One region of the Mesorhizobium sp. LNJC405B00 genome, then DNA from elsewhere that is predicted to be linked to it. Evidence: predicted binding sites of a transcription regulator. Region 1 holds the regulator's gene; each other region holds the start of a gene.
What was found. The regulator PhoB, encoded in region 1, activates phosphate uptake and scavenging genes when phosphate is short. The targets are predictions, from matches to a motif close to TGTCATNNANCTGTCAT.
Positions count from the first base shown of each region.

Region 2: the regulator PhoB is predicted to act here: its motif matches at 8,045-8,061, upstream of X756_RS160695 (alkaline phosphatase).
Region 3: the regulator PhoB is predicted to act here: its motif matches at 8,233-8,249, upstream of X756_RS147725 (RNA degradosome polyphosphate kinase).

Region 1 covers NZ_AYWC01000011.1:237,634-247,259, reverse strand. Annotated here, with positions in the region: gene X756_RS144910 (PAS domain-containing protein) at 1-2,569, shown strand, start outside; gene X756_RS144915 (substrate-binding domain-containing protein) at 3,067-4,095, shown strand; gene pstC (phosphate ABC transporter permease subunit PstC) at 4,191-5,651, shown strand; gene pstA (phosphate ABC transporter permease PstA) at 5,648-6,964, shown strand; gene pstB (phosphate ABC transporter ATP-binding protein PstB) at 6,982-7,806, shown strand; gene phoU (phosphate signaling complex protein PhoU) at 7,848-8,552, shown strand; gene phoB (phosphate regulon transcriptional regulator PhoB) at 8,569-9,258, shown strand; partial or broken gene X756_RS01000000165835 (ROK family protein) at 9,289-9,626, opposite strand, start outside.
Region 2 covers NZ_AYWC01000002.1:183,116-192,741, reverse strand. Annotated here, with positions in the region: gene X756_RS160645 (LemA family protein) at 1-396, shown strand, start outside; gene X756_RS160650 (YgcG family protein) at 636-1,406, shown strand; partial or broken gene X756_RS160655 (YgcG family protein) at 1,456-1,911, shown strand; gene X756_RS160660 (YgcG family protein) at 2,019-2,837, shown strand; gene X756_RS160665 (TPM domain-containing protein) at 2,844-3,482, shown strand; gene X756_RS160670 (GNAT family N-acetyltransferase) at 3,651-4,157, shown strand; gene ppa (inorganic diphosphatase) at 4,281-4,814, shown strand; gene X756_RS160680 (hypothetical protein) at 5,042-5,638, opposite strand; gene X756_RS160685 (TetR/AcrR family transcriptional regulator) at 5,895-6,512, opposite strand; gene X756_RS160690 (MFS transporter) at 6,586-7,869, shown strand; gene X756_RS160695 (alkaline phosphatase) at 8,133-9,626, shown strand, end outside.
Region 3 covers NZ_AYWC01000009.1:198,205-207,830, forward strand. Annotated here, with positions in the region: gene X756_RS147765 (cystathionine beta-lyase) at 1-890, opposite strand, end outside; gene X756_RS147760 (amino acid ABC transporter substrate-binding protein) at 1,348-2,376, shown strand; gene X756_RS147755 (amino acid ABC transporter permease) at 2,439-3,626, shown strand; gene X756_RS147750 (amino acid ABC transporter permease) at 3,631-4,788, shown strand; gene X756_RS147745 (amino acid ABC transporter ATP-binding protein) at 4,873-5,676, shown strand; gene X756_RS147740 (TIGR02117 family protein) at 5,782-6,447, shown strand; gene X756_RS147735 (FAD-dependent monooxygenase) at 6,667-7,905, opposite strand; gene X756_RS147730 (zinc-finger domain-containing protein) at 7,925-8,170, opposite strand; gene X756_RS147725 (RNA degradosome polyphosphate kinase) at 8,404-9,626, shown strand, end outside.

The DNA.
Region 1 (9,626 bases):
CTGGTATCAGGTCTACGATATGCGCACCGAGGACGGCACCTTTATCGGCGTGCGCGTCGACATCTCGGAGATCAAGAGCCGCGAAAAGGCGCTGCAGGAAAGCATGCGCCAGATCGACCTGTTCCGCCACGTCATGGACGAACTGCCGGTCGCCGCCTTCATCAAGGCGCAGGATCTGAGCATGGAATTCGTCAACAAAGCCTGGTGCGCGCTGACCGGCATCCCCAAGGAGGAGGTCATCGGCCGGACCGATCTCCAGCTTTTCGGCATCGACGACGCCGAAACCTACACCCATGACGACACCGAGGTCGTCGTCACCGGGCGCGGCCGCGAGATCGAGGAGCCCGTTACCCATCGCGACGGCACGGTGCGGCAATTGATGACGCGCAAGAGCCGGCTGGTGGCGCTCGATGGGTCGGTGCACCTTGTCGGCTCCAGCACCGACATCACCGACGTCAAGGCGCGCGAGCAGGCGCTGGAAGAGAGCATGCGCGAGAACGAGGTGTTCCGCAATCTCATCGACAACGTGCCGGTGTCGATCTACGCCAAGCGCTCCGACCTCAGGCAGTTCTACGTCAACAAGGGCTGGTGCGACCTCACCGGCCTCCGCAGGGAAGACGCGATCGGCAAGACGGACATCGAGATTTTCGGCGAGGACGGCGAAGCCTTCGTCAACAGCGATCTCGCCGTGCTGCGCACAGGCGATACACAGGAGATCGAGGAAACGGTGACGCTTGCCGACGGCAGCGTGCGCCACCAGTTCGCCCGCAAGGGCGCGATGATCGCGTCCGACGGTTCGCTCTATCTGATTGGGTCGACCACCGACATCACCGAACTGAAGCTGCGCGAGGCCGAACTGCGCGAGGCGCGGCAGCGCGCCGTGTTGGCCGACCGCGCCAAGTCGGAATTCCTGGCCAATATGAGCCACGAAATCCGCACGCCGATGAACGGCGTACTCGGCATGGCCGAGTTGCTGGCCAAATCCGACCTCGATCCCAAGCAGAAGACGTTCACCGACATCATCGTCAAATCGGGTAACGCGCTCTTGACCATCATCAACGACATACTGGACTTCTCCAAGATCGATGCCGGACAGCTGGTGCTCGACCCTGCGCCCTTCAACCTGCCCGAAGCGATCGAGGATGTGGCGACGCTGATATCGACCCGCGCCAAGGAGAAGGACCTCGAGCTCATCGTGCGCGTCGAGCCGGGCCTGGGAAGCCTGTTCGTCGGCGATGTCGGTCGCATCAGGCAGATCGTCACCAATCTGGTCGGCAACGCGGTGAAGTTTACCGACGAAGGCCACGTGCTGGTCGACGTGACGGGACAAAGGGGGCCGACGGGGACAAAGCTGACCGTTTCGGTCACCGATACCGGCATCGGCATTCCGCAGCAGAAACTGAAGCTCGTCTTCGAAAAATTCAGTCAGGCCGACACCTCGTCGACCAGACGCCACGAAGGCACAGGGCTCGGGCTCGCCATCACCTCGCGGCTGGTCGAGTTGATGGGCGGCGAGATCGGTGTCGAGAGCGCCGAAGGCAAGGGCTCGACCTTCTGGTTCACCGTGACATTGCCCAGGGCCGAGGAACGGACCGGACGGCGGATCATGCCGGTCGACGTGACCGGCTCACGGGTGCTGATCGTCGACGACAATGCCGTCAACCGATCGATCCTGAGCGAGCAGATGGCGTCATGGACCTTCGATTCCTGCGCCGCCGAAAGCGGACCCGAAGGGCTCAAGGTGCTGGTCGCCGCGGCTGCCTACGGCGTGCCGGTCGACTGCGTCGTGCTCGATTATCAGATGCCGGGGATGAGCGGCGCCGAAATGGCGCGCGTCGTGCGCAGCACCGCAGGGCTGGCCGACACGCCGATCATCATGCTGACTTCGGTCGACCAGTCGCTCGCCAACACCAGCTATCGCGATCTCGGCATCGACGCCCAGCTGATCAAGCCGGCGCGTTCCTCGGTGCTTCTGGAAACGCTGGTCGCTACCATCCAGCGCCACCATCACAATATCACGGGGAGCCGCGTGCTCCCGGCGGCAAGCAGCGGGTCCGGCAACGACAGGAACGGACCGTCACCGGCAAAGCCGCCGCTCGCTGCACCGGAACGCGCCTTGCTGCAACCGCCGCCGGTTCGCGCCCGCGCCCGGGCCGCCGGGGATGAAAGCCGGCTCGACATCCTCGTTGCCGAGGACAATGAGGTGAACCAGATGGTGTTCACCCAGATAATCGGCGAGACCGGTTATAGTTTCGAAATTGTCGGCAACGGCCGCAAGGCGCTCGACGCCTTCGGCAGGCTCAATCCGCGTATGATCCTGATGGACGTCTCGATGCCGGAGATGAATGGGCTCGAGGCCACCGCCGCAATTCGCCGGCTTGAAGAACATACGGGTATGCATATCCCGATCGTCGGCGTCACCGCGCATGCTTTGAAGGGCGACCGTGAGCGCTGCCTGGAAGCCGGCATGGATGACTATTTGCCCAAGCCGATCAGCCCCAGGGCGCTGCTCGAAAAGGTCGAGCGCTGGGTCGGCATATCAAGCGAAGCCCAACGAGACGCTGGATAGCAACCTGCGGCGCCGGCCGGGATTCGGCCGCGCCGCAACAGCCAAGGATATGGTGCGATCGCACCATATCAAAGCTGGCGCCCAGTCAGGACAATGGTCGCAACGAAACCGCTCATTCAGTTACGGGCGGGAGCAAGCGACCGCCGACAAGAAACAGCGTCGAATCTACCCCAACGGACCTGTTTTTGGCGATGGCTCGGCCAAGATTCGCTCTGGCCACGGGCAACGCGCTCCCGTCCGGTTTTTCTTTCTCGGCATCGCGGCCTGCGGTGTGCCGGGACTTGATGCCAGCACGGATCGCGCAAGCGTCTGATTCCAGCGGCAACTTCCATTCCCACAAACCGGCTTAAAGGGGGCGGCCCACAAGACGTCTGTGCGACGTTACCGGGCTGACACGAAACTGTCATGCGACTGTAATAATCGAAGGCTATTGGCCTCAGCGGGCGCCGGTTTGAAGAGGGCGCCAAGAGACCATCTTCCGAACAGGAGCAGGCCACATGAAGAAATTCCTCGTTACGGCATCGGCCGTGGCGGTAGCGTTCGCCGCATCGTCCGGTGTCGCCGCTGCGCGTGACCAGATCCAGGTCGCCGGTTCGTCGACCGTGCTGCCTTACGCCAAGATCGTCGCCGAGCAGTTCGGCGAAACCTTCACCAACTTCAAGACCCCGGTGGTCGAGTCCGGCGGCAGCGGCGCCGGCATCAAGGAGTTCTGCAAGGGCGTCGGCGAAGACACGATCGACATCGCCAACTCCTCGCGCCCGATCAAGAAGGACGAGCTGAAGTCCTGCGCCGACGCCGGCGTCAAGGACGTCCAGGAAGTCCGCATCGGCTATGACGGCATCGTCTTTGCCACCGACATCAAGGGTCCGGATTGGGCGCTGGTTCCCGCCGACATCTACAAGGCGCTCGCCGCCAAGCTGGTGGTCGACGGCAAGCTGGTCGACAACCCGAACACCAAGTGGAACCAGGTCAATCCGAAGCTGCCCGACTGGGATATCGCCGCCTATATCCCGGGTGAGAAGCACGGCACCCGTGAAGTGTTCGAGACCAAGCTGCTCGACGCCGGCTGCGACAAGGCCGCTTTGAAGGCTGCCGGCATCGCCGACGACAAGGAAATCGGCAAGACCTGCATCGCCATCCGCAAGGACGGCAAGGCTGTCGACATTGACGGCGACTACACCGAGACGCTGGCCCGCATCGACTCCAACAAGACCGGCGTTGGCGTGTTCGGCCTCGCCTTCTACGAGAACAATGCCGACAAGCTGAAGGTCGCTACCGTCGAAGGCATCGTGCCTTCGACGCAGACCATCGCCGATGGCACGTACCCCGTGTCGCGGCCGTTGTTCTTCTACGTCAAGAAGGCGCATCTGGGCGTCGTTCCCGGCCTCAAGGAATATGTCGAGTTCTTCCTTGATGACCAGATGATCGGCCCGGAAAGCCCGCTCGCCCAGTACGGCCTGGTTTCCGCTCCCGACGCCGAACGTCAGGGCCAGCGCGACGCCTTCGCCGCTGGAAAGACAATGTAATCAACGGACGGATCAGGGCGCGGATGAACTCCGCGCCCTGATTTCGCCGCTTGCCGCAACGGCGGCGGCGATCTGAATTTTCCCTGGGGTGGGTTATGTCGTCCTTGCTCGTACTCGCCATAGTCATTGCCATAGGCGTGGTCGCTTTTGTGGTCGGCCGCCAGCGCGCCGCGGCGCTGGATACCGGCAAGGTCAAGCCGCATTCGCGCGCGCATTATCATGGCTGGTGGGCCTTTCTGCTCGCGGTCCTGCCTGCCGTCCTTTTGCTCGCCGTCTGGGATATCGGCTCTTCCTTCTATCTCGACCGGCATATCCATGCCGCTTTGCCCGAGCGCACCGCCGACACAAAGGTCGCCAGCGAAGCGCTCGACGCCAGCCTGGTGAAGAGCCTGGCCAAGGGCCTGCGTCGGCTCGATGGCGATACCGCACTTCCCGCTACTTTCGCCGAATTGCAGCCGCTGCTCGCCGCCAAGGGCGTGGCACTGGCCAGCGACACCCAGGACTATATGATCCCGATCGCGGTCGAGGCGAACCAGGTCCAGGACCGGCTCGGCCTGTTCGGCGCCGTGCTGACCTTCGCTCTGTCGATCGCCGGCGCCTTCTATGCGCTGAGGCAGATCGCACCGCGCGCCAGGGCGCGCAACAATGTCGAGAAGCTGATGCTGTGGGGGCTGCTTGCGGCCTCGACCATCGCCATCCTGACCACGGTCGGCATCGTGCTGTCGATGCTGTTCCAGACCATCACCTTCTTCGAGAGCGTGTCGCCGGTGAGCTTCTTCTTCGGCACGGTGTGGGATCCGCGTTTCGCCGCCGCCGGTTCCGGCGGCAGCCAGGGTCAGTTCGGCCTGGTCCCGCTTCTCGCCGGCACGCTCTACATCGCCGCCGTCGCCCTTCTGGTGGCAGTGCCGGTCGGGCTGATGTCGGCGGTCTACATGTCCGAATATGCCTCGCGCGGTGTGCGCTCGGTGGTCAAGCCGGCGTTGGAACTGCTGGCCGGCATTCCGACCATCGTCTACGGCATCTTCGCCGTTGTCACGCTCGGACCGTTCTTGCGCGACCTGTCGGCGGCACTCACCGGCGGCTCGCCCTTCATCCAGGGCCAGAGCATCTTCACCGCCGGTCTGGTGATGGGCGTCATGCTGATCCCGGTCGTGTCCTCTTTGTCCGACGACATCATCACCGCGGTGCCGCGCGCAATGCGTGACGGCTCGCTCGGCCTCGGCGCCACGCGCTCCGAGACGATCAAGCGGGTGATCCTGCCGGCGGCACTGCCCGGCATCGTCGGCGCCATCCTGTTGACGGCGTCGCGCGCCATCGGCGAGACGATGATCGTCGTGCTGGCGGCGGGCGTCGCCGCCAATCTGACGGCCAATCCGTTCGAGGCGATGACGACCATCACCGTAAAGATCGTCAACCAGCTGACCGGCGATCTCGAGTTCAACTCGCCGCAGACGCTGGTCGCCTTCGCGCTCGGCCTGACGCTGTTCGCGCTGACGCTGGTGATGAACATCGTCGCCCTCTACATCGTGCGCAAGTACCGGGAGCAGTACGAATGACCGACATCCCCCTGGACACGATGGCGGGCGCCGTCGCGCGTCCGCGCCGCGACATCGGGCTGAAGGCGCGCTATGCCGCCGAACGCCGGTTCCGCATCTATGGCGTGATTGCGATCTCGGTGGGCCTGGCGTTCCTGGCCATCATGTTGATCACCATCGTCTCGAAAGGCTACACCGCCTTCTGGCAGACGACGGTGACGCTTCCGATCACCTTCGATGAGAAGGTCATCGACCCCTCGAACAAGCGTGCCACAGACCCGAATGTGCTGATCAAGGCGAACTATCCCAAGCTCGCCGAAAACGCGCTGGTGGCCAAGCTCGGCATCGATCCGGCCAACAAGCCGATGATGCTGAAGCTCAAGGGCTTCCTGTCGGAAGGCGCCCGCGTCCAGCTGCGCGACATCGTCTCCGCCGATCCGTCGGTGATCGGCACGACGCGTGACGTCGACATCCTGGCCGCCGCCAATCTCGACTCGGCCTTCAAGGGCCAGATCGACCTCGGCGTCGATGAAGCGCGCCGCAAGGTGTCCAACCAGCAGATCGACTGGATGAACAAGCTCAAAGCCGAAGGCGCGATGGCCGAGCATTTCAACACCGGCCTGTTCAGCTATGGCGCCTCCAGCCGGCCCGAGACGTCGGGCATGGGCGTGGCCATCATCGGTTCGTTCTACATGATGATGATCGTGCTTTTGCTGGCGCTGCCGATCGGCGTCGCCGCCTCGATCTATCTGGAGGAGTTCGCCAAGAAGAACCGCTTTACGGACCTGATCGAAGTCAACATCAACAATCTCGCGGCGGTGCCGTCGATCGTCTTCGGTCTGCTTGGCCTTGCCGTGTTCATCAACTTCCTCGGCATGCCGCGCTCGGCTTCCTTCGTCGGCGGCCTGGTGCTGACCTTGATGACATTGCCGACCATAATCATCGCCACGCGCGCCGCCCTCGCCGCGGTGCCGCCGTCGATCCGCTCGGCGGCCCTAGGTCTCGGCGCCTCCAAGATGCAGATGGTGTTCCATCACATCCTGCCGCTTGCCGCCCCAGGCATCCTTACCGGCACCATCATCGGCCTGGCGCGTGCGCTCGGCGAGACAGCACCGCTGCTCTTGATCGGCATGGTCGCTTTCGTCGCCGATTATCCGACGACGCCTTTCGATCCGGCGACCGCGCTGCCGGTTCAGATCTATATGTGGGCAAACGAGGCTGAGCGCGCTTTTGTCGAGCGCATGTCCGGCGCCATCATCATCCTGCTCGTCTTCCTCATGGCCATGAACATCACCGCGATCGTGCTCCGGCGCCGGTTCGAGCGGCGCTGGTAGAAAAAAGGCAATTTGGTATGAACATCATGACCGAACAGTCCCTTGAGAATGCAGTGGGCGACAAAATGAACGCCAAGTCGAACGAAGTCATCAAGATGCGCGGCGACAAGGTCGGCGTGTTCTATGGCGAGAAGCAGGCGTTGTTCGACGTCAATCTCGACGTCCGCCAGAACCAGGTGACGGCGCTGATCGGCCCGTCCGGCTGCGGCAAGTCGACCTTCCTGCGCTGCCTCAACCGCATGAACGACACCATCGATTCGGCGCGGGTGACCGGCAAGATCACGCTCGATGAAGACGACATCTACGACAAGAACATCGATGTCGTCGAACTGCGCGCCCGCGTCGGCATGGTGTTCCAGAAACCCAACCCGTTCCCGAAGTCCATCTACGAGAACGTCGCCTACGGCCCGCGCATCCATGGGCTGGCCAAGCGCAAGTCCGACATGGACCAGATCGTCGAGCAGAGCCTGAAGAAGGCGGCGATCTGGAACGAGGTCAAGGACCGCCTGCAGGAGCCCGGCACCGGCCTGTCCGGCGGCCAGCAGCAGCGCCTGTGCATCGCGCGCGCCATCGCCGTGTCGCCGGAAGTGATCTTGATGGACGAGCCCTGCTCGGCGCTCGATCCGATCGCCACCGCCCGTGTCGAGGAGCTGATAGACGAGCTGCGCCAGAACTACACGATCGTCATCGTCACCCATTCGATGCAGCAGGCGGCGCGCGTCTCGCAACGCACGGCGATGTTCCATCTCGGCTATCTCGTCGAGGAGGGCGCCACCGACAAGATGTTCACCAACCCCGACGACAAGCGCACCCAGGACTACATTACCGGCCGCTTCGGCTGAGCCGTCCGGCGGGTGAATTTTCAGGCACGAGGACCAAGATCATGGGTGAACATACCGTCGCCTCCTTCGATGAAGAGCTCGGGCAGATCAGTAAGCTGATCCGCGACATGGGCGATCTGGCCGGCTCGATGGTCAGCGGCTCGACCAAGGCGCTGCTCAATTCGGACAATGCGCTGGCACAGCGTGTCGTGTCCGACGACGCCATCATGGATGCGCGCCAGCGCGAACTGGACGACCGCGCCATCACGCTGATCGCCAAGCGCCAGCCGATGGCCAACGATCTGCGCGCCGTGGTCGGCTCGATCCGCATGGCCGGCGACCTCGAGCGCATCGGCGATCTCGCCAAGAATATCGCCAAACGCGTCGGCACCGTGGGCCTCAGCGTCACGCCGCGCGACCTCTCGCACTCCATCGATGCCATGGCGCAACTGGTGCTGATCCAGGTGCAAGGCGTCGTCGAGGAATATGCCGCCACCGATGCGGCAGCTCTTGCAAAACTCAGGAATGACGACGAGCGCATCGACGTCAAATACACGTCCGTGTTTCGTGAGCTCTTGACCTACATGATGGAAGACCCTCGCAACATCACCGCCTGCACGCATCTCTTGTTCTGCGCCAAGAATCTTGAGCGCATCGGCGATCATGTCACCAACATCGCCGAAAATGCGTATTATGTGCTGACCGGCCAGCAATTGCCCGCCAATCGTCCGAAGCAGGACGAGACGGCGATGGCCACGCCGGCCTGATGAGGGTGAACTGCCTATGATCGCGCCACGCATCATGGTCGTGGAGGACGAGGAGCCGCTAGGCGTGCTCCTCCGCTACAACCTCGAATCCGAAGGCTATCAGGTCGAGGTGGTGACACGCGGCGACGAGGCCGAGATCCGCCTGCAGGAAAACGTGCCCGATCTCCTGGTGCTCGACTGGATGGTGCCCGCTGTTTCCGGCATCGAGCTCTGCCGGCGGCTTAGAGTGCGGCCCGAAACCGAGCGGCTGCCGATCATCATGCTGACCGCGCGCGGTGAGGAAAGCGATCGCGTGCGCGGCCTGTCCACCGGTGCCGACGACTATCTGGTCAAGCCATTCTCGACGCCGGAGTTCATGGCGCGCGTGAAGGCGCTGCTGCGCCGGGCCAAGCCGGAAGTGCTGTCCAGCGTGCTCAAGGTCGGCGACATCGTGCTCGACCGCGAGTCGCACCGTGTCTACCGCAAGAAGAGCGAGATCAGGCTCGGACCGACCGAGTTCCGGCTGCTCGAATTCATGATGCGCCATCCCGGCCGCGTGTTCTCGCGCAGCCAACTGCTCGACAATGTCTGGGGCGAGACGATCTATATCGACGAGCGAACCGTCGACGTCCATGTCGGGCGCTTACGCAAAGCGGTCAACAACGGCCGCATGCCGGATGTCATCCGTACCATTCGCGGCGCCGGCTACGCGATCAGGGAAGACTAGGATGCTGCGCGTCGCGCCGTTGCCGGCCATTCAGGCGACATGCTTGCCGGATTTGGCCTGAATGCCCGGCGCGAAAATCTCCTGATCGACGAAGCCGAGCGCGCGCATGGCACAGCCTTCGCGGATCAGCGGCAGCTCGTTGGGCTCGGTGTCGAAGGAGATCGATTTCGAGTGCTGGCCGCCGGCGGTCTGGGCGATCGCTTCGCGCAATGCCGGTTCGATCAGGTCGAACGCGGCGGCGCTGACGCCGACCATGGCGACGGGGGCCGGGTCGATCAGCGCAAACAGGCTGCCGAGGCCGAAGCCGAGCGCCTCACCGGCCCTGCGATAGGCTTCGCGCTCCGGTCCGTCCGTCTCTCGCGCACGAG
Region 2 (9,626 bases), on a different contig from region 1:
GTGGTCGAAGCGCGCGCCAAGGCGACGCAGATCACGGTGACGCCGGAAACGCTGAAGGACCCCGAAGCGCTCAAGAAGTTCCAGGATGCGCAATCAGGGCTGACCAGCGCGCTGTCGCGGCTGATCGCGGTGTCGGAGGCCTATCCCGACCTCAAGGCCAACCAGAATTTCCTGGCGCTGCAGGCGCAACTCGAAGGCACCGAGAACCGTATCGCCGTGGCGCGGCGCGACTACATCCTGGCGGTCAAGGATTACAATCTGACGCTGAGGACCTTTCCGTCGGTGCTATGGGCAACCTTCTGGTTCCGCAGCAACGAGCCCTTCGCCAACTTCACCGTCGAAGAAGACAAGATGCAGCCGCCGAAGGTCGATTTCGGCACGAAGCAGGGCGGGTGATGACGTCTGGGTGAGCTTGGCCATTGCCAGCCTTGCGTTCCTTCACGCCCCCCTCTGTCCTGCCGGACATCTCCCCCTCAAGGGGGGAGATCAGGTGTCTTCTGTCCTTGCGCCAATTATCAGCGTTGCCGGCTGAGCGTCGGCAGCGAGATTGCCAATCTCCCCCCTCGAGGGGGAGATGTCCGGCAGGACAGAGGGGGACGCGAAGGAACGCCAACCTTGGTGTTCTTCTCGCCTTTCTGGCCGTCTTCCTGCCCCTCACCGCCTTCGCCGCCGATCTCCCCACGCTGACCGGCCGCGTCGTCGATAACGCCGGCATTATCGACGCGGGAACCAAAGCCGCGCTCACCCAGAAACTCGCCGATTTCGAGACAAAAGGCTCCGACCAGATCGTCGTCGCCACCATCCCCAGCCTCGACGGCGAGGAGATCGAGCCTTACGCCAACCGGCTGTTTCGCTTCTGGAAGCTCGGCCAGGCCAAGGAAAACAACGGCGTGCTGCTGCTGGTGGCGCCGAACGACCGCAAGATGCGCATCGAGGTCGGCTATGGGCTGGAAGGCACGCTGACCGATTTGCACACCAAGCTGATCATCGAAAACGACATGGTGCCGGCGTTCCGCGCCGGCGATTTCTCCGGGGGCATTTCCAAGGCCGTCGACGACATGGTGATGGTGCTGGAAGGCAATCCGGAGGAATTGGAGGCGCGCGGCGAGCGCAACCAGAAGCCGCCCATCAATACCGACAATCTGTTCTTCGGCGTCTTCATCAGCATCTGGGCAATCATGTTCTTCGGCAGCATGGCCGCCTCCATCCTGCCGCCGATCTTCGGCCAAAAACTCGGTCCCGGCCGCTATCGCTGGCTCGGCATGACATTCGAGCCGCACAAGCGGTCATCCAGCGGCGGCGGGTCTTCGGGCGGGGGCGGCTGGTCGTCGGGTTCAAGCGGTGGTGGCGGCTTTTCCGGCGGCGGCGGTTCGTCCGGCGGCGGCGGCTCCTCGGGAAGCTGGTGACGAGATGACAACACGCATCGCCAATCCCTGGCATGGCCGCTTCGCCACGATGACCGGCGCTGCCTTGCTGGTCTTGCTCGTCAGCTTCGCGGCGCTGGCGGCGGAACTGCCCGCCCTCACCGGTCGTGTCGTCGACAATGCAGGCATCATCGACGCTGCGACCGAGGCGGCGCTGACGCAGAAGCTGGCCGATTTCGAGACCAAAGGCTCCGACCAGATCGTCGTCGCGACGGTTCCCAGCCTCGACGGCGAGGAGATCGAGCCTTACGCCACCCGGCTGTTCAACGCTTGGAAGCTCGGCCAGAAGGCCAAGAACAATGGCGTGCTTCTGCTGGTGGCCGTGAACGACCGCAAGATGCGCATCGAGGTCGGCTACGGGCTGGAAGCCACGCTCACCAACCAGCACGCCACACGGATCATTGAAGGCATGGTGCCGGCCTTCCGCGCCGGGGATTTCTCCGGCGGTATTTCCAAAGCGGTCGACGACATGATCATGGTGATTGAGGACAGTCATGGTGGTTGAGGGGAGCTGGTGACGGCATGACAGTAGGCGTCTTCAATCCGCCAAGACCTGGCCGCGCAGCCGCGACGATCGGCATCGCCCTGTTGACGATGCTCACCATGCTGTTTGTAGCCTTGGCGGCAGACCTGCCGGCACTCACCGGGCGGGTGGTCGACAATGCCGGTATTATCGACGCCGCGACCAAGGCGGCACTGACGCAGAAACTCGCGGATTTCGAGACCAAAGGCTCCGACCAGATCGTCGTCGCCACGATCAACAGCCTCGACGGCGAGGAGATCGAACCCTACGCCAACCGGCTGTTCCGCTTTTGGAAACTCGGCCAGGCCGGCGAAAACAACGGCGTGCTTCTGCTGGTGGCCAAGAACGACCACAAGATGCGCATCGAGGTCGGCTACGGGCTGGAAGGCACGCTGACCGACCTGCACACCAAACTGATCATCGAAAACGACATGGTGCCGGCGTTCCGCGCCGGTGATTTCTCCGGCGGCCTTTCCAAGGCCGTCGACGACATGGTCATGGTGCTGGAAGGCAACCCGGAAGAGCTGGAGGCGCGCGGCAAGCGCAACCCGGCCGACCGCAGCACGCCCATCGATCCCGTCGTCGCGGTCTTCCTGATCCTGTGGGCGGCGATGTTCTTCGGCGGCCTGGCGATGGCCTTCCTGCCGCCGATCTTCGGCACCAAGCTGTCGCCGGGCGTGTATAAATGGCTGGGCATGACCTTTCGCTACGGCCAGGGGCCGAGCGGATCGTCCTCGGGCTCCAGCAGCTGGACAACAAGTTCGTCGTCGGGCAGCGGATGGTCATCGGGAAGTTCGGGCAGCAGCTGGTCTTCGGGCTCAAGCAGCGGCGGCGGGTTTTCAGGCGGCGGCGGTTCGTCTGGCGGTGGCGGGTCTTCAGGGAGCTGGTGAGAGAAGATGGCAACACGACCGATCAGCCCACAGGACCATGAGCGCATCGCCACCGCGATCCGCGCGGCCGAGGCCAAAACCGACGGCGAGATCTACTGCGTCGTTGCGCATGCCAGCGACGGCTATTTCTTTCCCGCCGCCTTCATGGCGACATCAGGCATGCTGATTGCCAGCCTCGCCGTCGCTTATGGGCTGGAAGCCTGGTGGCTGTCGATCCGGCTGCCGCATTTCGTCATTGTCCAACTGCTGGCACTGGCCTCGGTGTTGGTGCTTTTGTGGGCGCTGCCGGGCTTGCGCATCCATCTGGTGCCGCGCCGGCAGCGTTATCAGGCGGCACATCACAATGCGCTCAGGCAGTTCCTCGCCCGCAATGTCCACCGCACCACGGCGCGCACCGGCGTGTTGGTCTTCGTGTCGATCGCCGAGCGTTATGCCGAAGTGGTCGCCGATTCGGGCATCGACAGCAAGGTCGGCCAGCATGTCTGGGACGGCGTGGTGCGCGATCTCCTGCAGCATGCCGGTCACGACCGGCTCGCCGACGGCTTCGTCAAGGCGATCGGGCAGGTCGGCGCGGTGCTGGCCGAGCATTTCCCGGTGACGTCGGGCGATGCCAATGAACTGGACGATCATCTCGTGGAGATCTGAAAAGCCAGCACGCGCTACCCGGACGGACGCCTGACCGCGCCGGCTGGGTGCGTTTTCCAGGCAGGCTTTGCCCATTGTCAGCAGTGTCGCGATCGGCTGTGAGAAAGCGGTCGGCGGGCTGACCTCGACTCTTGCAAATGGCCGATGCGGGTTTATGGTTAACAAATCATGAATACGCTGAGCATCGACATCAGGAAAGCCGAACCGCGCGACGCCGGCGCCATTGCCGACGTGCACCAGCAGGCTTGGGAGGGCGCCTATTCCGGCATCATCCCGCATCGCTCGCTGACCTCGATGATCAACCGCCGCGGCGCCGACTGGTGGGCCAACGCCATCCGCCGCGCCGCCACCGTTCTGGTGGTCGAGATCGGCGGCACCATCGCCGGCTATGCCACGATCGGCAAGAACCGCGCCCGCGAGCTGAAGCAACAGGGCGAAATCTACGAACTTTACCTGCGTCCGGAATATCAGGGCATCGGGCTCGGCAGCCGGCTGTTCAAGGCGGCGCGGGCGCGGCTTGCCGACCACGGGCTGAAGGGAATGGTGGTGTGGGCGCTGGAAGACAACCAGAACGCACTTTCCTTCTATGCCGGCGCGGGTGGCCGTGACGTCGCCGAAGGCGTCGAGATTTTCGAGCAGAGGGCGCTCAAGAAGGTCGCCTTCGTCTGGGAATGACCGGTCTCGGTTACAAATCATCATAAACCGTGCGCTTCCGTTAGCGCTTCGCACCAATCGCCGCATTGCACCATGCCGCGCCGCCCGCTATCGATCTTGGACATCGAGAGAGGGATTTAAGCCATGCGAATCGAAGCCATTGCCATCGGAAAGAACCCGCCCGAGGACATCAACGTCATCATCGAGGTGCCGATCGGCGGCGAGCCGATCAAGTACGAGATGGACAAGGAGGCCGGCACGCTGTTCGTCGACCGTTTCCTGCATACGTCGATGCGCTACCCCGGCAATTACGGTTTCGTGCCGCACACGCTGTCGGGCGACGGCGACCCGATCGACGTGCTGGTCTGCAACACGCGCGCGCTGGTGCCGGGCTGCGTCATCAATGTGCGGCCGATCGGCGTGCTGGTGATGGAAGACAATGCCGGCCAGGACGAGAAGGTCATTGCCGTGCCCTCGCCGAAGCTGACGCTGCGCTACGAAAACGTCACCGAATACACGCAGCTGCCCGAGATCACCCGCGACCAGGTCCAGCACTTCTTCGAGCACTACAAGGATCTCGAGCCCGGCAAATGGGTCAAGATCGAAGGCTGGCACGATTCCAAATACGCCAAGAAGATGATCGTCGACGCGATCGCACGGGCGAAGGCGGCGAAGTAGCGCCGAGAGAGGCCTGCGTCTCGTTCAAGTAAGCGGCAAACGCCAGCGCGAGGCACCCCCCTCTGGCCTGCCGGCCATCTCCCCCTCAAGGGGGGAGATCGGATGTCGCAACGGCTTTCGTCAATTTTCAGCGCCGAAAGAAAAGCGCCGCCAGCGAAGCTGCCAATCTCCCCCCTTGAGGGGGAGATGCCCGGCAGGGCAGAGGGAGGTGCCTTGCACCCACGTGGCTAGTTATCCACCCGACCAAACGCCGGCACGTTGCCGATGACGGTGTGCTTGTCCTTGCCACAGGCGAAACTCTTCGCCTTTTCGTCCGCCAGCTTGCGCGCCTGGTCGTTGGCCTGAGGGTTGCCGGTGGCGAGCACGAGGCCGATGGTGCAGCCGTCGCGGGCTTCCATCTGGGCGACCTTGGCGACGAGCAGCACTTCGGTCGGCTTGTTCTCATCCTCGGGATTGCTGATCGAGCGGCGGTGGATCACCGCGAAGGGAACGGCAACGTCGCCCTTGGTCTCGATGCGCCATTCGACCTTGGCGCCGGACGAGTTGAAGCCGGAAAAGCTCTCCCAGACCGAGGTCATCTCGCCGCCGGGCGGAAACCCGTAGAATAGCGATTCACGCGCATCGTCGTAGGCGATCAGCACGGGATAGCCGCGATAGCCGGAGCAGGCGAGTTCGGCCCAGTCGCCGTCACCTTCCTCGGCCTGCGCATAGGTGACGCAATCCTTTTGCGAGTCGAGGTCGGTGTAGACGCTGGATATTCCGTCGGCATGGGCGGTTTGGGATAGGGCGGCGAGGGCGAATGGAACAAGCAGCAGGGTTCGCATGCGGACGTCTCCCGTGAAGTTCGCCCCAGCCTATCGCCAAATCTGCGGCCGGCCTAGCGTGCCAATCTCAACGTTGGCGCCACCCACATCGCCCTGCCGGGCAATTCTCCCCCTGAACGGGAGAAAGTGGCCGGCTGCGCCGCTGGCGACAACCTTGCAACGCTGGCAATTGGCGAAATCGTGATGAGAGCGTTCCTCGCCCCATTTCCGGGAAAGGATGCCGGCAGGTGAGGGGCGGCGCCAACGTTAGAAAATGCTATTTCTTCAAGCTCGCTTCGATCAGCAGGTCGGCGTTGCGGGCCACCGATTGCGCCGGGCCGCCGAGGCCGAAGAGCTGGCCGCTGATATAGGCGCCTTCGATCAACAGCAGCAGGCCGTCGCCGAGCGTGTCAGGGTCTTTAGCGCCCATCGCTGCGGCCATCGCGCGCAGGCGGTGGCGCAACTCCTGCTTGTTGGCCTCGCTGACGACGCGCGCCGGATGGCCATGTTCGGGATATTCCACCGCCGCGTTGGTCATGCCGCAGCCGCGATAGTCCGGCTTTTGCGCGCGCTTGCCGACGCGAGTCAGGAAAGCCCTGAGCTGTGCCCGCGGGTCGCCGGGATGGGCAGCCACGGCTTCGTCGAAACGCTCCCAGTACTCACGGTCATATTGCCTGAGATAGGAAGCGGCAAGCTCGTCCTTGGAGGGAAAGCTGCGGTAGAGGCTGGGCTTGGTGACGCCGGCGCGCTTGACGATCTCGTCGACGCCGATCGCCCGAATGCCGCGGCGGTAGAACAGGTCGTAGGCCACGTCGAGGATTTTCTTGGCAGCCTTGGGCGGTGCGGCTCCATGACCGCCCTTGATGATCAGTTCAATATTTTTGTCCGTTGGCATCATGCGACTCGATTGACGTGTTACCGATCGGTACGTATACATGTCCTCACCCTGCAACGTACCGGTCAGTAACATGATAGCTCAATCCCGTCCCTTTGGCCAGCGCTACGCTTTCGTCGTGGTTGGCGTCATCTTCCTCTGCTTGTTGATCGCGGCCGGGCTTCGTTCCGCACCCTCGGTGATGATGCTGCCGTTGGATAAAAGCTTCGGCTGGGGGCGCGATACGGTTTCGATTGCCGCCGCGGTCGGCATCTTCCTTTACGGCCTGACCGGGCCGTTTGCCGCCGCATTGATGGAGCGTATCGGCTTGCGCCGCACGCTGCTTGCCTCGCTTGTGATCATGTCGGGCTCGACCGCGCTCAGCCTGCTGATGACCGAGCCATGGCATCTGTTCCTCACCTGGGGCGTGTTTTCAGGTATCGGCTCCGGCGCGGTCGCCACCGTGCTCGGCGCCACCATCGTCAACCGCTGGTTCAAGACCAATCGCGGCTTGGTGATGGGGCTGATGTCGGCCTCCAGCGCCACCGGCCTCTTGGTGTTCCTGCCGCTGCTGGCATCGCTCGCCCAGTCGGGCGGCTGGCAGCCCGTCGCTACCGCCGTCTCGATCGCCACCGCCTGTCTTCTGCCGCTGGTCTGGCTGTTGGTTCCGGAGCGTCCCGCTTCGATCGGCATGGTGCGCTATGGCGCCGGGACCGATGACGTGCCGCCGGTATCGCCGGCATCGCAAGGCAATTTCCTGGCGCATACGCTGAACACGCTGCGCCGCGCTGCCGGCACCCGCGTCTTCTGGTATCTGTTCGCCACCTTCTTCATCTGCGGCTTCACCACCAACGGGCTGGTCGGCACGCATCTGATCTCCTTCTGCGGCGACATGGGCATCCCCGAGGTGCAGGCCGCGGGCCTGTTGTCGCTGATGGGCATTTTCGACCTGATCGGCACGACTTTGTCGGGTTGGCTCACCGACCGTTTCGACCCGCGCAAGCTGCTCGGCGTCTACTACGGCATTCGCGGCCTGGCGCTGATCTATCTGCCCTATTCCGGCTTCTCGGCGACCAGCCTGATCATCTTCGCGGTGCTCTACGGTCTCGACTGGATCGCCACCGTGCCGCCGACGCTCAGGCTCGCCAACGAGGCCTTCGGTGACCGCAGCGGCCCGATCGTGTTCGGCTGGATCGTAGCCGGCCACCAAGTCGGCGCCGCCACCGCCGCCGCCTTCGGCGGCACCATGCGCGAATTGCAGGGCAATTACGAACTGGCATTCCTGATCGCCGGCATGACGGCGATCGTGGCTGCGTGTCTGTCGCTGCTGATCAATACGAGCAAGCCGGCTTTCGATCCGGAGCCGCAAGCGGCGTAAGGCGCGGTACTAATCTCCCCCCTCAGGGGGGAGATGGCCGCGAAGCGGCCAGAGGGGGTCCGTGCGACCGGACTCAGCCTCTTGCGCATAGGAGGTCGGCGCTCCAAGCGAGGCGACCCCCTTCTGTCGCCTTCGGCGACATCTCCCCCCTCAAGGGCGGAGATCACCTGTCGATTGTTATCAAAGTTTCATCTTCCCGAGATGTGGCTGAAACATTGAAGCTGGAGCTTGCTGGCACCGTTCGAAGCCATCAGGAGACAGCCATGAACAAGATCTCGTTGACCCGCCGCGCTTTCGTCACCTCTGCCAGCGCCGCCGGTCTGCTCGGCGCATCGGGGCTCGCTTTGCCCTATTATTCGCGCGCCAGCCAGCGCCCGGCCTTCACCCATGGCGTCCAGTCCGGCGATGTCGATGCCTCGAGCGGCATGGTGTGGACGCGCACCGACCGGCCTTCGCGCGTCATGTTCGAAGTGTCGTCGACGGAAAACTTCGCCAATGCGACGCGGCTGGCGCCGCTCGATACCTCGCCGGCCAGCGACTTCACGGTCAAGCGCCTGCTTACCGACCTCGCCTCCGACCAGGATATCTTCTACCGGATGACTGCCGCCGACCTGTCGGATATCAACGCCGTTTCCGAACCGATCGTCGGCCGTTTCCGCACAGCACCCGCCTCGAAGCGCGACATAAAATTCGCCTGGTCGGGCGACACGGCCGGCCAGGGCTGGGGAATCGATGAGACCGGCATGAAAACCTACGCCACCATCGCCAGGCACACGCCGGATTTCTTCCTGCATTCCGGCGACACCATCTATGCCGATGGCGCCATGAAGGACGAGGTAGACCTGCCTGGCGGCGGCAAGTGGAAAAACGTCGTCCTGATCGACGGCAAGCGCAAGGTGGCCGAGACGCTGGATGAGTACCGCGACCAGTGGAAATACAACATGATGGACAAAAACGTTCTGGCCTTGAGCGCCATCTGCCCGACCTTCTACCAGTGGGACGATCACGAGGTGCTGAACAACTGGTCGGATTCGAAGAATCTCGGCGCCGACAGCCGCTACACCGAAAAATCCATCCATGTGCTCGCGGCGCGTGCGGCGCGCGCCTTCCATGAGATGACGACGATCCGCTACGAGCCGTCCGAGCCAGGCCGCGTCTACCGCAAGATCGCGCATGGGCCGCTGCTCGACGTGTTCTTCCTCGACATGCGCTCCTATCGCGGCCCGAACGGCCCCGACATGCAGGAGGACATGACGCCGCAGTCACGCATGCTGGGCGAACAGCAGACGAAATGGCTGAAGCGCGAGCTGACGAATTCCAGGGCGACCTGGAAGATCATTGCAGCCGACATGCCGCTCGGCCTCGTCGTCTGGGACGACGGCGCCAAGAAGGTCGGCGCGGAAGCCATCAGCAATGGCGACAATGGCCTGCCCAAAGGCCGCGAGCTCGAGATCGCCGACCTGTTGCGCTACATCAAGACTGCCGGCATCACCAACACGGTCTGGTTGACCGCCGATGTCCACTACACGGCGGCGCACTATTACAACCCCGACAAGGCGCGGTTCCAGGATTTCAATCCTTTCTGGGAATTCGTCTCGGGCCCGATCCACGCCGGTACCTTCGGTCCCAATGATTTCGACATGACCTTCGGCCCGGAGCTGAAATTCATCAAGGCGCCGACCACCGAACAGGGCCAGAACCTGCCACCCTCGGCCGGCCTGCAGTTCTTTGGCCTGGTGGACATTTCAGGGGCGACA
Region 3 (9,626 bases), on a different contig from region 1:
CACACCGCGTGGTCGGGGTGGCTGGGAAGCGCCGGGTGCAGCACGCGGGCCACGCCGGGCTGGCCTTCAAGCCAGGTGGCAATCGAAAGCGCGCTCTTTTGATGGTGATCCAGCCGAACGCCCATCGTGCGCAGGCCGCGCAGGACTTGGTAGACGTCGTCGGGGCCGGCGCAGCAGCCCATTGTGTAGAACGTCTCGCAAAGCTGCTTCCAGCAGTTGGCATTGGCCGACACTGTGCCCAGCAGCACGTCCGAATGGCCGGCTGGATATTTCGTCGCCGCATGGATCGAGATATCGACGCCGTGGTCGAGCGGACGGAAATAGAGCGGCGTTGCCCAGGTGTTGTCCATCATGACGATGGCGCCCGCTTCATGCGCCGCCTTGGCGATCGCCGGAACGTCCTGCACCTCGAAGGTGTTGGAGGCCGGTGATTCTGTAAACAGGACTTTGGTGTTGGGCTTGATCAAGCTGGCGATGCCGGCGCCGGCATGCGGATCGTAATACTCGACCTCGACACCCAGCCGCTTCAGCATCGTGTCGGCGAAATTGCGGGTCGGATGGTAGACGGAATCGACAATCAGGATGTGATCGCCTGCCGAGAGAAACGCCAGCAACGGGACGGTCACCGCCGCCAGGCCCGACGGCACGATTATGGTGCCGGCGGAGCCTTCCAGCGCGTCGATCGCATGCGCCAACGCATCGGTGGTCGGCGTGCCGCGTGTGCCATAGGTGTATTTCTGGCTGCGCGCCGCCATCGCCGACGCATTGGGATAGAGCACGGTCGAGGCATGCACGATCGGCGGATTGACGAAGCCGAAATAGTCGTGCGGATTGTTGCCCGAATGGGCAAGCCGCGTGTTGATACCCATTTCGTTGCCGTCAGTCGCCATTGCTCTTCGCCTTGTGGTGAAAGCGCTAGCCATAGAGCGGCGGCATTGGCCGTGCAACAGCGGGCCCCCGCCAGGCGGTGCCCTTTGCATAGGCCAATTGCCCCATGAATAGTCTGGAATGCGTGGCGATCCAGAGCCGCGGATTTCATGAGTGGATGTGGATTAGCGTCGACGGACTTTGCCGGTTTTATTTGCGGGGCTTGCTGCTTTCCTGATGCTGTTGTCCGCAATTCAGGCATTTGCGGCAATTGGTTTTCAAAGCTGTCGTGAAACGGTCATTTCCCTTGACCTCACAGAGATAATCGCCTTCGATGCAGTTCGTGAATGGGAGGGGCCGGGCGTCGGTTACGACGCGAGGTTCCGGAATGAGCCGGATGGGAGCCGGGTTCACGCGGGAAAGATCAGGATTTGCCTGAGGATCAGGGTTTACCTGAAAACAGAAAAGGGTCTGTGGGTTATGAAACATATTGCAATTGGCATTCTCGGTGCCGCTGCGCTTGGATGGATGGCTTCGGCCGCGTCGGCGACAACGCTCGATACCGTCAAGGCGAAGGGCTTCATCCAGTGCGGTGTCTCGACGGGCCTGGCCGGCTTCTCGGCGCCTGACGACAAAGGCGATTGGAAAGGCATCGACGCGGATTTCTGCCGCGCTGTCGCTGGCGCAGTCTTCGGCGATGCCTCCAAGGTCAAGTTCACGCCGCTCAGCGCCAAGGAGCGCTTCACCGCGTTGCAGTCGGGCGAGATCGATCTCCTGTCGCGCAACACCACATGGACCATCAATCGCGATACCGCGCTTGGCCTGAACTTCATCGGCGTCACCTATTATGACGGCCAGGGTTTCATGATCAACGCCAAGAAACTGCCTGGCGTCAATTCGGCGCTGCAGCTTTCAGGTGCGGCAGTCTGCGTGCAGAGCGGCACCACCACCGAGCTCAACCTCGCCGATTACTTCAAGGCGAACAAGATGGAGTACAACCCGGTCGTCTTCGAAAAGCTGGAAGAGGTCAACGCTGCCTATGACGCCGGCCGCTGCGACGTCTACACCACCGACCAATCCGGCCTCTATGGCATCCGCCTGACGCTGAGTGCGCCGGCCGACCATGTCGTGCTGCCCGAGATCATCTCCAAAGAGCCGCTCGGCCCCGCCGTACGCCAGGGGGACGACCAGTGGTACCACATCGTCAAGTGGACCTACTTCGCCCTGTTGCAGGCAGAGGAACTGGGCATCACCCAGGCCAATGTCGAAGAGATGAAGACCTCGGATAATCCGGAGATCAAGCGCGTGCTCGGTCAGGAAGCCGAAACCAAGATCGGAACCGACCTTGGCGTGAGCAATGACTGGGTCGTCAACATCGTCAAGGCAGTCGGCAATTACGGTGAGATGTTCGAGCGCAATGTCGGCACCGGCAGCCCGCTGAAGATCGCGCGCGGCATCAATGCGCTGTGGACCAAGGGCGGCCTGCAATACGCACCGCCGATCCGCTGATCGAAATGTGATCCGGAAGGCAGATCATCTGCCTTCCGGTTTCTCTTTCCAGGGGATGAGCAATGGCATCGCAGGAAGTTCTTCGCGAGGAGCCGAGCCGCGGTTCCTTCATCAACGATCCGAAAGTCCGCGGGTTTTTCTTCCAGGCGGTGGTTGTCATCTTGCTGGTGGCGGGCGTCTGGTGGATCGTCCACAACGTCATCGTCAACCTGCAGCGCCTGCATATTACTTCCGGTTTTGGCTTCCTGAACAACCGAGCAGGCTTTGACATTCCAGTCAGGCCCATCGCTTATGATTCTGATTCGACCTATGGCCAGGCCATTGTCGTCGGGCTTATCAACACCATTATCGTCGCCGTTGCCGGCATTATCACCGCGACCATCATTGGCTTCATTGTCGGCGTCGGCCGGTTATCGCGCAACTGGCTGGTTCGCAAGATTTGCACGGTCTATGTCGAGGTGTTCCGCAACATTCCGCCCCTGCTGGTGATCTTCTTCTGGTATTCAGGCGTGCTCGCGGTACTGCCGGCGCCTCGCGACAGTTTCAATTTGCCGTTCGGTTCTTTCCTCAACCAACGCGGTTTCTATTTTCCGCGCGCTATCTGGGGCGACGGCTCCTGGCTGATGTTTGTCGCCTTGCTTGTCGGCATCGCCATGGCTTTTTTTGTCGCGCGCACGGCACGCCAGCGGCAAATGGCAACCGGCCAGCAGTTTCCCGTATTCTGGACTTCGGCGGCGCTGATCGTCGGCCTTCCGCTCCTGGCCTATGCGCTGAGCGGCTTTCCCTTGAGCTTCGACTTTCCAAAACAATCGACCTTCAACCTGACCGGAGGCTTTCAGATCGGGCCGGAGTTCCTGTCTCTCTATTTGGCGCTGTCCTGTTACACGGCCTCCTTCATCGCCGAGATCGTGCGCGCCGGCATTCTCGGCGTCAGCAAGGGTCAGACCGAAGCGGCTGGCGCCTTGGGGCTGCGGCCGGGATCTATCCTGCGGCTTGTCGTCGTTCCCCAAGCCATGCGGATCGTCATCCCGCCGCTGACCAGCCAGTATCTCAACCTGACAAAGAACTCGTCGCTGGCCATTGCCATCGGTTACCCCGACCTGACGGCGATCGCCGGCACAGTGCTGAATCAGACCGGTCAAGCGGTCGAGGGTGTGCTGATCATGATGGTCGTCTATCTCATCATCAGCCTGGTGACGTCGGCGGTGATGAATGTGGTCAACGCCAGGATGGCGCTGGTGGAAAGGTAAGACCATGCAGGAACATGATACCTCCTGGGTGCGGACCGAAATGGCACTCGCTCAACAAGCCCCGGCCGGCGTGCGGGGGCCTTTGGCCTGGGTTCGCAAGAACCTGATCGGTTCGGTGGGCGACGTCATCCTGACTGTAGTGGCTATTGCGCTGGTGGTGATGATCGTGCCGCCCGTCGTCAACTGGGCCTTCATCAACGCCCAGTGGACGGGGCCGGACCGGACTGTATGCGCCACGGTGGCGCAAGGCGGCATCCAGCCGGACGGCTGGTCAGGCGCCTGCTGGGCCTTCGTCAACGCGAAGTTCGGCCAGTTGATGCTTGGCCGCTATCCCCTGGAAGAGCGCTGGCGGCCGATCCTGGTCGCCGTCCTGTTCGTGGCGCTGCTGGTGCCGTTGCTGATGCCACGTGTGCCGCGGAAGGGGTTGAACGCCATTCTTCTATTCCTGGCACTGCCGATCATCGCGTTCGTGCTCCTGGTCGGCGGCATCTTCGGCCTGCCGCATGTGGAGACCCAGCTATGGGGCGGGCTGCTGGTGACGCTGAGCCTGTCCTTTGTCGGCATTGCCGTGTCGCTGCCGATGGGCATCGTGCTGGCGCTCGGCCGGCGCTCCAAGATGCCGATCGTCAAGACACTGTGCGTGGTCTTCATCGAGTTCGTTCGCGGCATCCCGCTGATCACCGTTCTGTTCTTTGCCAGCGTCATGCTGCCGCTGTTTCTGCCCGCCGGGGTTTCGTTCGACAAATATCTCAGGGCGCTGATCGGCGTCTCGCTGTTTGCCGCCGCCTATATGGCCGAAGTGGTGCGCGGCGGCCTGCAGGCGATCCCCAAGGGCCAGTATGAGGGTGCGGATTCGCTTGGCCTGGGCTACTGGCAGAAGATGGTGCTGATCGTGCTGCCGCAGGCACTGAAGCTGGTCATCCCCGGCATCGTCAATACCTTCATCGGTATGTTCAAGGACACAAGCCTCGTCATCATCATCTCGATGTTTGACCTGCTTGGCGTCGTCAAGCAGAACTTCTCGGACGCCAATTGGGCGACCCCACAGACCGCGAGATCCGGTCTCATCTTTGCAGCCTTCGTCTTCTGGCTGTTCTGCTTCGGCATGTCGCGGTATTCGATGTACACGGAACGCCGGCTCGACACCGGCCACAAACGTTGATGCATGTCGCCCAAAAGTGTTTAGCGGTTTTGGGACAACGACATGCATCATAGCTAAAAGACAGAACAAAAAGGGGAACCTGCCATGGTCATAGAAAACGCCGTCAGCGCCGAAGAGATCAAGGTCGATGCCAAGAAGATGCACATCTCGACCACCGATGTCGCAATCGACATCATCGGCATGCACAAATGGTATGGCGAGTTCCATGTGCTGAAGGACATCAACCTCAAAGTGATGCGCGGCGAGCGCATCGTCATCTGCGGTCCTTCGGGCTCGGGCAAATCGACCATGATCCGCTGCATCAACCGGCTGGAAGAGCACCAGAAGGGCAAGATCATCGTCGACGGCAAGGAACTCACCAACGATCTCAAGAAGATCGACGAGGTGCGCCGCGAGGTCGGCATGGTGTTCCAGCACTTCAACCTGTTCCCGCATCTGACCATCCTGGAGAACTGCACATTGGCACCGATCTGGGTGCGCAAGACGCCGAAGAAGCAGGCCGAGGAAATCGCGATGCACTTCCTCAAGCGCGTCAAGATCCCCGAACAGGCCAACAAATATCCGGGCCAGCTGTCGGGCGGCCAGCAGCAGCGCGTGGCGATCGCGCGTTCGCTGTGCATGAATCCGCGCATCATGCTGTTCGATGAGCCGACCTCGGCGCTCGATCCAGAAATGATCAAGGAAGTGCTGGAGACGATGGTGGGCCTGGCCGAGGAAGGCATGACCATGCTGTGCGTCACTCACGAAATGGGCTTTGCCCGCAAAGTCGCCAACCGGGTGATCTTCATGGATCAGGGCCAGATCGTCGAACAGAACACGCCGGCCGAGTTCTTCGACCATCCGCGCCACGAGCGCACGAAGCTGTTTCTGTCGCAGATCCTGCACTGAGCATTTTCATGCGAAGCAAAAGAGCCCTGCCGTAATGCGGCCGGGCTCTTTTGCTATCTGGGGTCGGGGTTGATCTTCTCCATTGAAACACAAAGCCGCCGCCGCATGAGAAAAGCCCTGCGTTTCGTGGCCATGCTGATTATCGTGGTCGCGCTCGCTGCCACGCTCGGCACGCTGGTGCCGCGTCCGCTGTGGCCGGCGTCAGCGGCGGGTGAGGGCACGCGCCATATTCTGGTGCTGGAGAATCCGATCCACACCGACATCGCCATTCCCGTCGATGACGAGGTGCGCCGGCGCTTCCATTTCCTGGTCGCTGCCGGCATCCCTGTCGACGCCCCGGAAGTGCGCTACATCGTCTTTGGCTGGGGCGGCCGGGCCTTCTATCTGGAGACGCCGAGCTGGTCGCAGCTGAAAGCAGTGCCCGTCCTCAAGGCGCTGACACTGGACGCCTCGGTCATGCATGTCGATATCGCCGGGGCCATCGCCGAGCCGCACCCTGCTGTCACCGGTTTCGACATCGATGAGGAACGTTTTGCAGCGCTGCTCGACTATATCGACGCGAGTTTCCAGCAAGGGCCGCATGGTCCGGTCGTCATCGAGAACGCCGCCTATTCCAGCTTCGACCGCTTCTTCGAGGCGAACGGCCATTTCAACGCGCTTGTCGGCTGCAACACCTGGACAGCCGCCGGCCTGCGCACCGCCGGCCTGCGCACCGGCTGGTGGAACCCGCTGCCGGCCTCGCTGGGCTTGTCGATGCGGTTTTATAACTAGCAGTCCTTCATCGCACCGCGACAGTGTTGGATCTTTTGAAGTCAGCGGGACAGCACTCCCCTCTGGCCTGCCGGCCATCTCCCCCGCAAGAGGGAGATCAGCCGTTTTGCCCGCGCTCCTGCTGCAACGCCGGCGATTTTGGCGAAGGCGACGGCGACATCCAATCTCCCCCCTTGCGTGGGAGATGTCCGGCAGGACAGAGGGGAGTGGGAAGGATCGCTACGTCGACGATCTAGACTGCCGAGTGTCCGCTCGCCATCCATAGAGCCAATCGAGGTCGGCGGCGAGCTTGTCGGGCGAGCGCATGGCCAGGAACAGATTGCGGGCGATCGCCACCGGGCCGGCAGCATGCCAGGCGAGGCGGTTTACGGCCCCACGACGCGCGGCCTTGGCGACACGCGGCCGCCGAAGATTTTCCCAGATTCGAAAACTTCTGGGCAGATCGCCAGGGAAATCGGCGATAGCGTCGGCAAGCGTGATGGCATCCTCGATCGCCATTGCCGCGCCCTGCGCGGCAAACGGCGTCATCGCGTGCGCGGCGTCGCCGATCAGCGCGATGCCCTGCGGGCTCGTCCACCGCTTCTGTTCGACGGTGTGGATCGGAAAGGCCGTCCATGGGCCGGCCAGTGCCACAAGCTTCGTCAGGCCCGGCGCGGTGCCGCGCAGGGCAGCCGTGAGGATCGCGGGATCGGCATGGCCTGACCAACCTTCCGCCATGCGCTCGCCCTTGGTGAAGGCGGCGAGATTGAAGGCCCGGCCTTTGCTGACGGGATAGGCGACCATGTGGAAGCCTGGATGCAGGAACGTGGTGACGCAGTCGGCGGCGCCGATCGCGACAAAGGCTTCGCCGGCGGCGCTCTCGGCCGCGATCGTGACTCGCCAGGCGAGTTCGCCCGAAAAACGGCTTTTGACGAAGTCCTCGCCTGCGAGTTGCGCCCTGACTGCCGACCAGACGCCGTCGGCGCCGACCAGCAGTTTGCCGCGTGCCTCGATCTCGCGGCCGTCCACTTCGGCGGTCACGGCGACATATTGCGCGTCTTTGACGATGCCGGTCACGCGGGCGCCGGTGATGAGCTCAATCTCCGGCCGTTCGGCCATTTGCGCCAGCAGCGCTGCCTGCAGATCGGCGCGGTGAGCGACGAGATAAGGCGCCTGCCAGCGCGCTTCGGCGGCTTGCCCGAGCGGTACCCGCGCCAGTTCGCGCAGCGTCCCGGCGTCCTTGAGCACGACCGCTTCCGGCCGCAACGCTGCGGGCAGCAGCCGGTCGAGCACGCCGAGTTTTCCAAGAATGCGTGTTGCGTTGGGCGAAAGCTGGATGCCGGCGCCGGCCGCGTCTAGGTGCTGTGCCTGTTCGATCAGCTTTACCGGATAACCCCGTCCGGCGAAGGCAAGGGCAGCGGTCAGCCCGGCGATGCCGGCCCCGGCGATTATGACCTGCCGGGACCTGATGTCTTCCATCGGGCTTGTCGCGGAAGGATCAGGCGGCCTGGTCGATATAAAGGCAACCGGCCGGCAGCGTTTCCGTCGCCCTCAGCTTCGGCGAATAGCGGTAGAGCGTCGAGCAATAGGGGCAGACCTTTTCATTGTCGTCGCCCATGTCGAGGAACACATGCGGGTGGTCGAAGGGCGGGTTGGCGCCGGTGCACATGAATTCCTTGACGCCGATGTCGATTGCCGGATGGCCCGCATCGTTCTGGAAATGGGGAATGGAACCGCCTGCCATCGTCGTCTCCTTGATCTCGTCGAAAAGCATCTGGAACATAACAGGCCTGTTTGCAAGATCGATGAAATGAAACTGTCGCAAAAGCCTGTCAGAGGATACGGTGAGCCGGTTAAGTGCATGTCCCTGAAATCGGAATGGTTTTTGCCGAAGGGCCATGCGTCAAAAAAGCGTGTTAGAGGCATGGCACGTCCAGCGGCGCTCCAAGGGACGGTTGGCGGGGAAGAGCAGGAACCATGAACGAACTGAAGCCGGTGCAGAGCGAATTCATCAATGTCGAGGTGGCGAGCCCCGAGGGCGGCAACCCCGATCGGTTCGTCAACCGTGAGTTCTCCTGGCTGCAGTTCAACCGGCGTGTGCTCGAGGAATCACAGAACGAGCACCATCCGCTGCTCGAACGCGTCCGTTTCCTGTCGATTTCGGCCGCCAATCTCGATGAATTCTTCATGGTCCGCGTCGCCGGCCTTGCCGGCCAGGTGCGCGAAGGCATTGCGCTCAAGAGCCCCGACGGCCGCACGCCGGAGCAGCAGCTGGAACAATTGCTGCGCGAGGTCGAGCGGCTGCAGGAGGACCAGCAGAACAGCCTTTCAGCGCTGATGCTGCTGCTCAACAAGGAAGGCATAGAGAGCATCACCCGCGATGCACTAACCAAGGATGAGAAAGTCTGGCTGGAAGACCATTTCCAGGACCAGGTCTTCCCGGTCCTGACTCCACTGTCGATCGACCCGGCGCATCCGTTTCCGTTCATTCCCAATCTCGGCTTCTCGATGGCGCTGCAATTGCGCCATCGCAAGAATGGCGAGGAGATGAGCGCGCTTCTGCGCCTGCCGGTGGCGCTGAAGCGCTTCATCCGTCTGCCCGACCGCAAGCAGCACGTTCGCTTCATTCCACTGGAGGAGGCTGTCGGCCTCTATATCGGCAAGCTGTTCCCCGGCTATGAGGTCAAGGGTTCAGGCACCTTCCGCATCATCCGGGACAGCGATATCGAGGTCGAGGAAGAGTCGGAAGATCTCGTGCGCCTGTTCGAGACGGCGCTGAAGCGCCGCCGCCGCGGTTCGGTCATCCGCATCGAATTCGACAAGTCGATGCCCGGCGAATTGCGCGAGTTCGTCGCCGGCGAGCTTGGCGTCTCTTCGAGCCGCATCAGCGTTCTGACCGGCCCGCTGGCGCTCAGCCAGATTTCCGAGATCGTCGCCGTGCCGCGCGACGACCTGAAGTTCACCCCCTACAATCCACGCTTTCCCGAGCGCATCCGCGAGCATGGCGGCGACTGTTTCGCGGCCATTCGCGAGAAGGACATCGTCGTCCACCACCCCTATGAATCCTTTGACGTGGTGGTCCAATTCCTGCGCCAGGCGATGGCCGACCCGGAGGTGGTGGCGATCAAGCAGACGCTCTACCGCACCTCCAACGACAGCCCGATCGTGCGCGCCTTGGTCGACGCGGCCGAGGCCGGCAA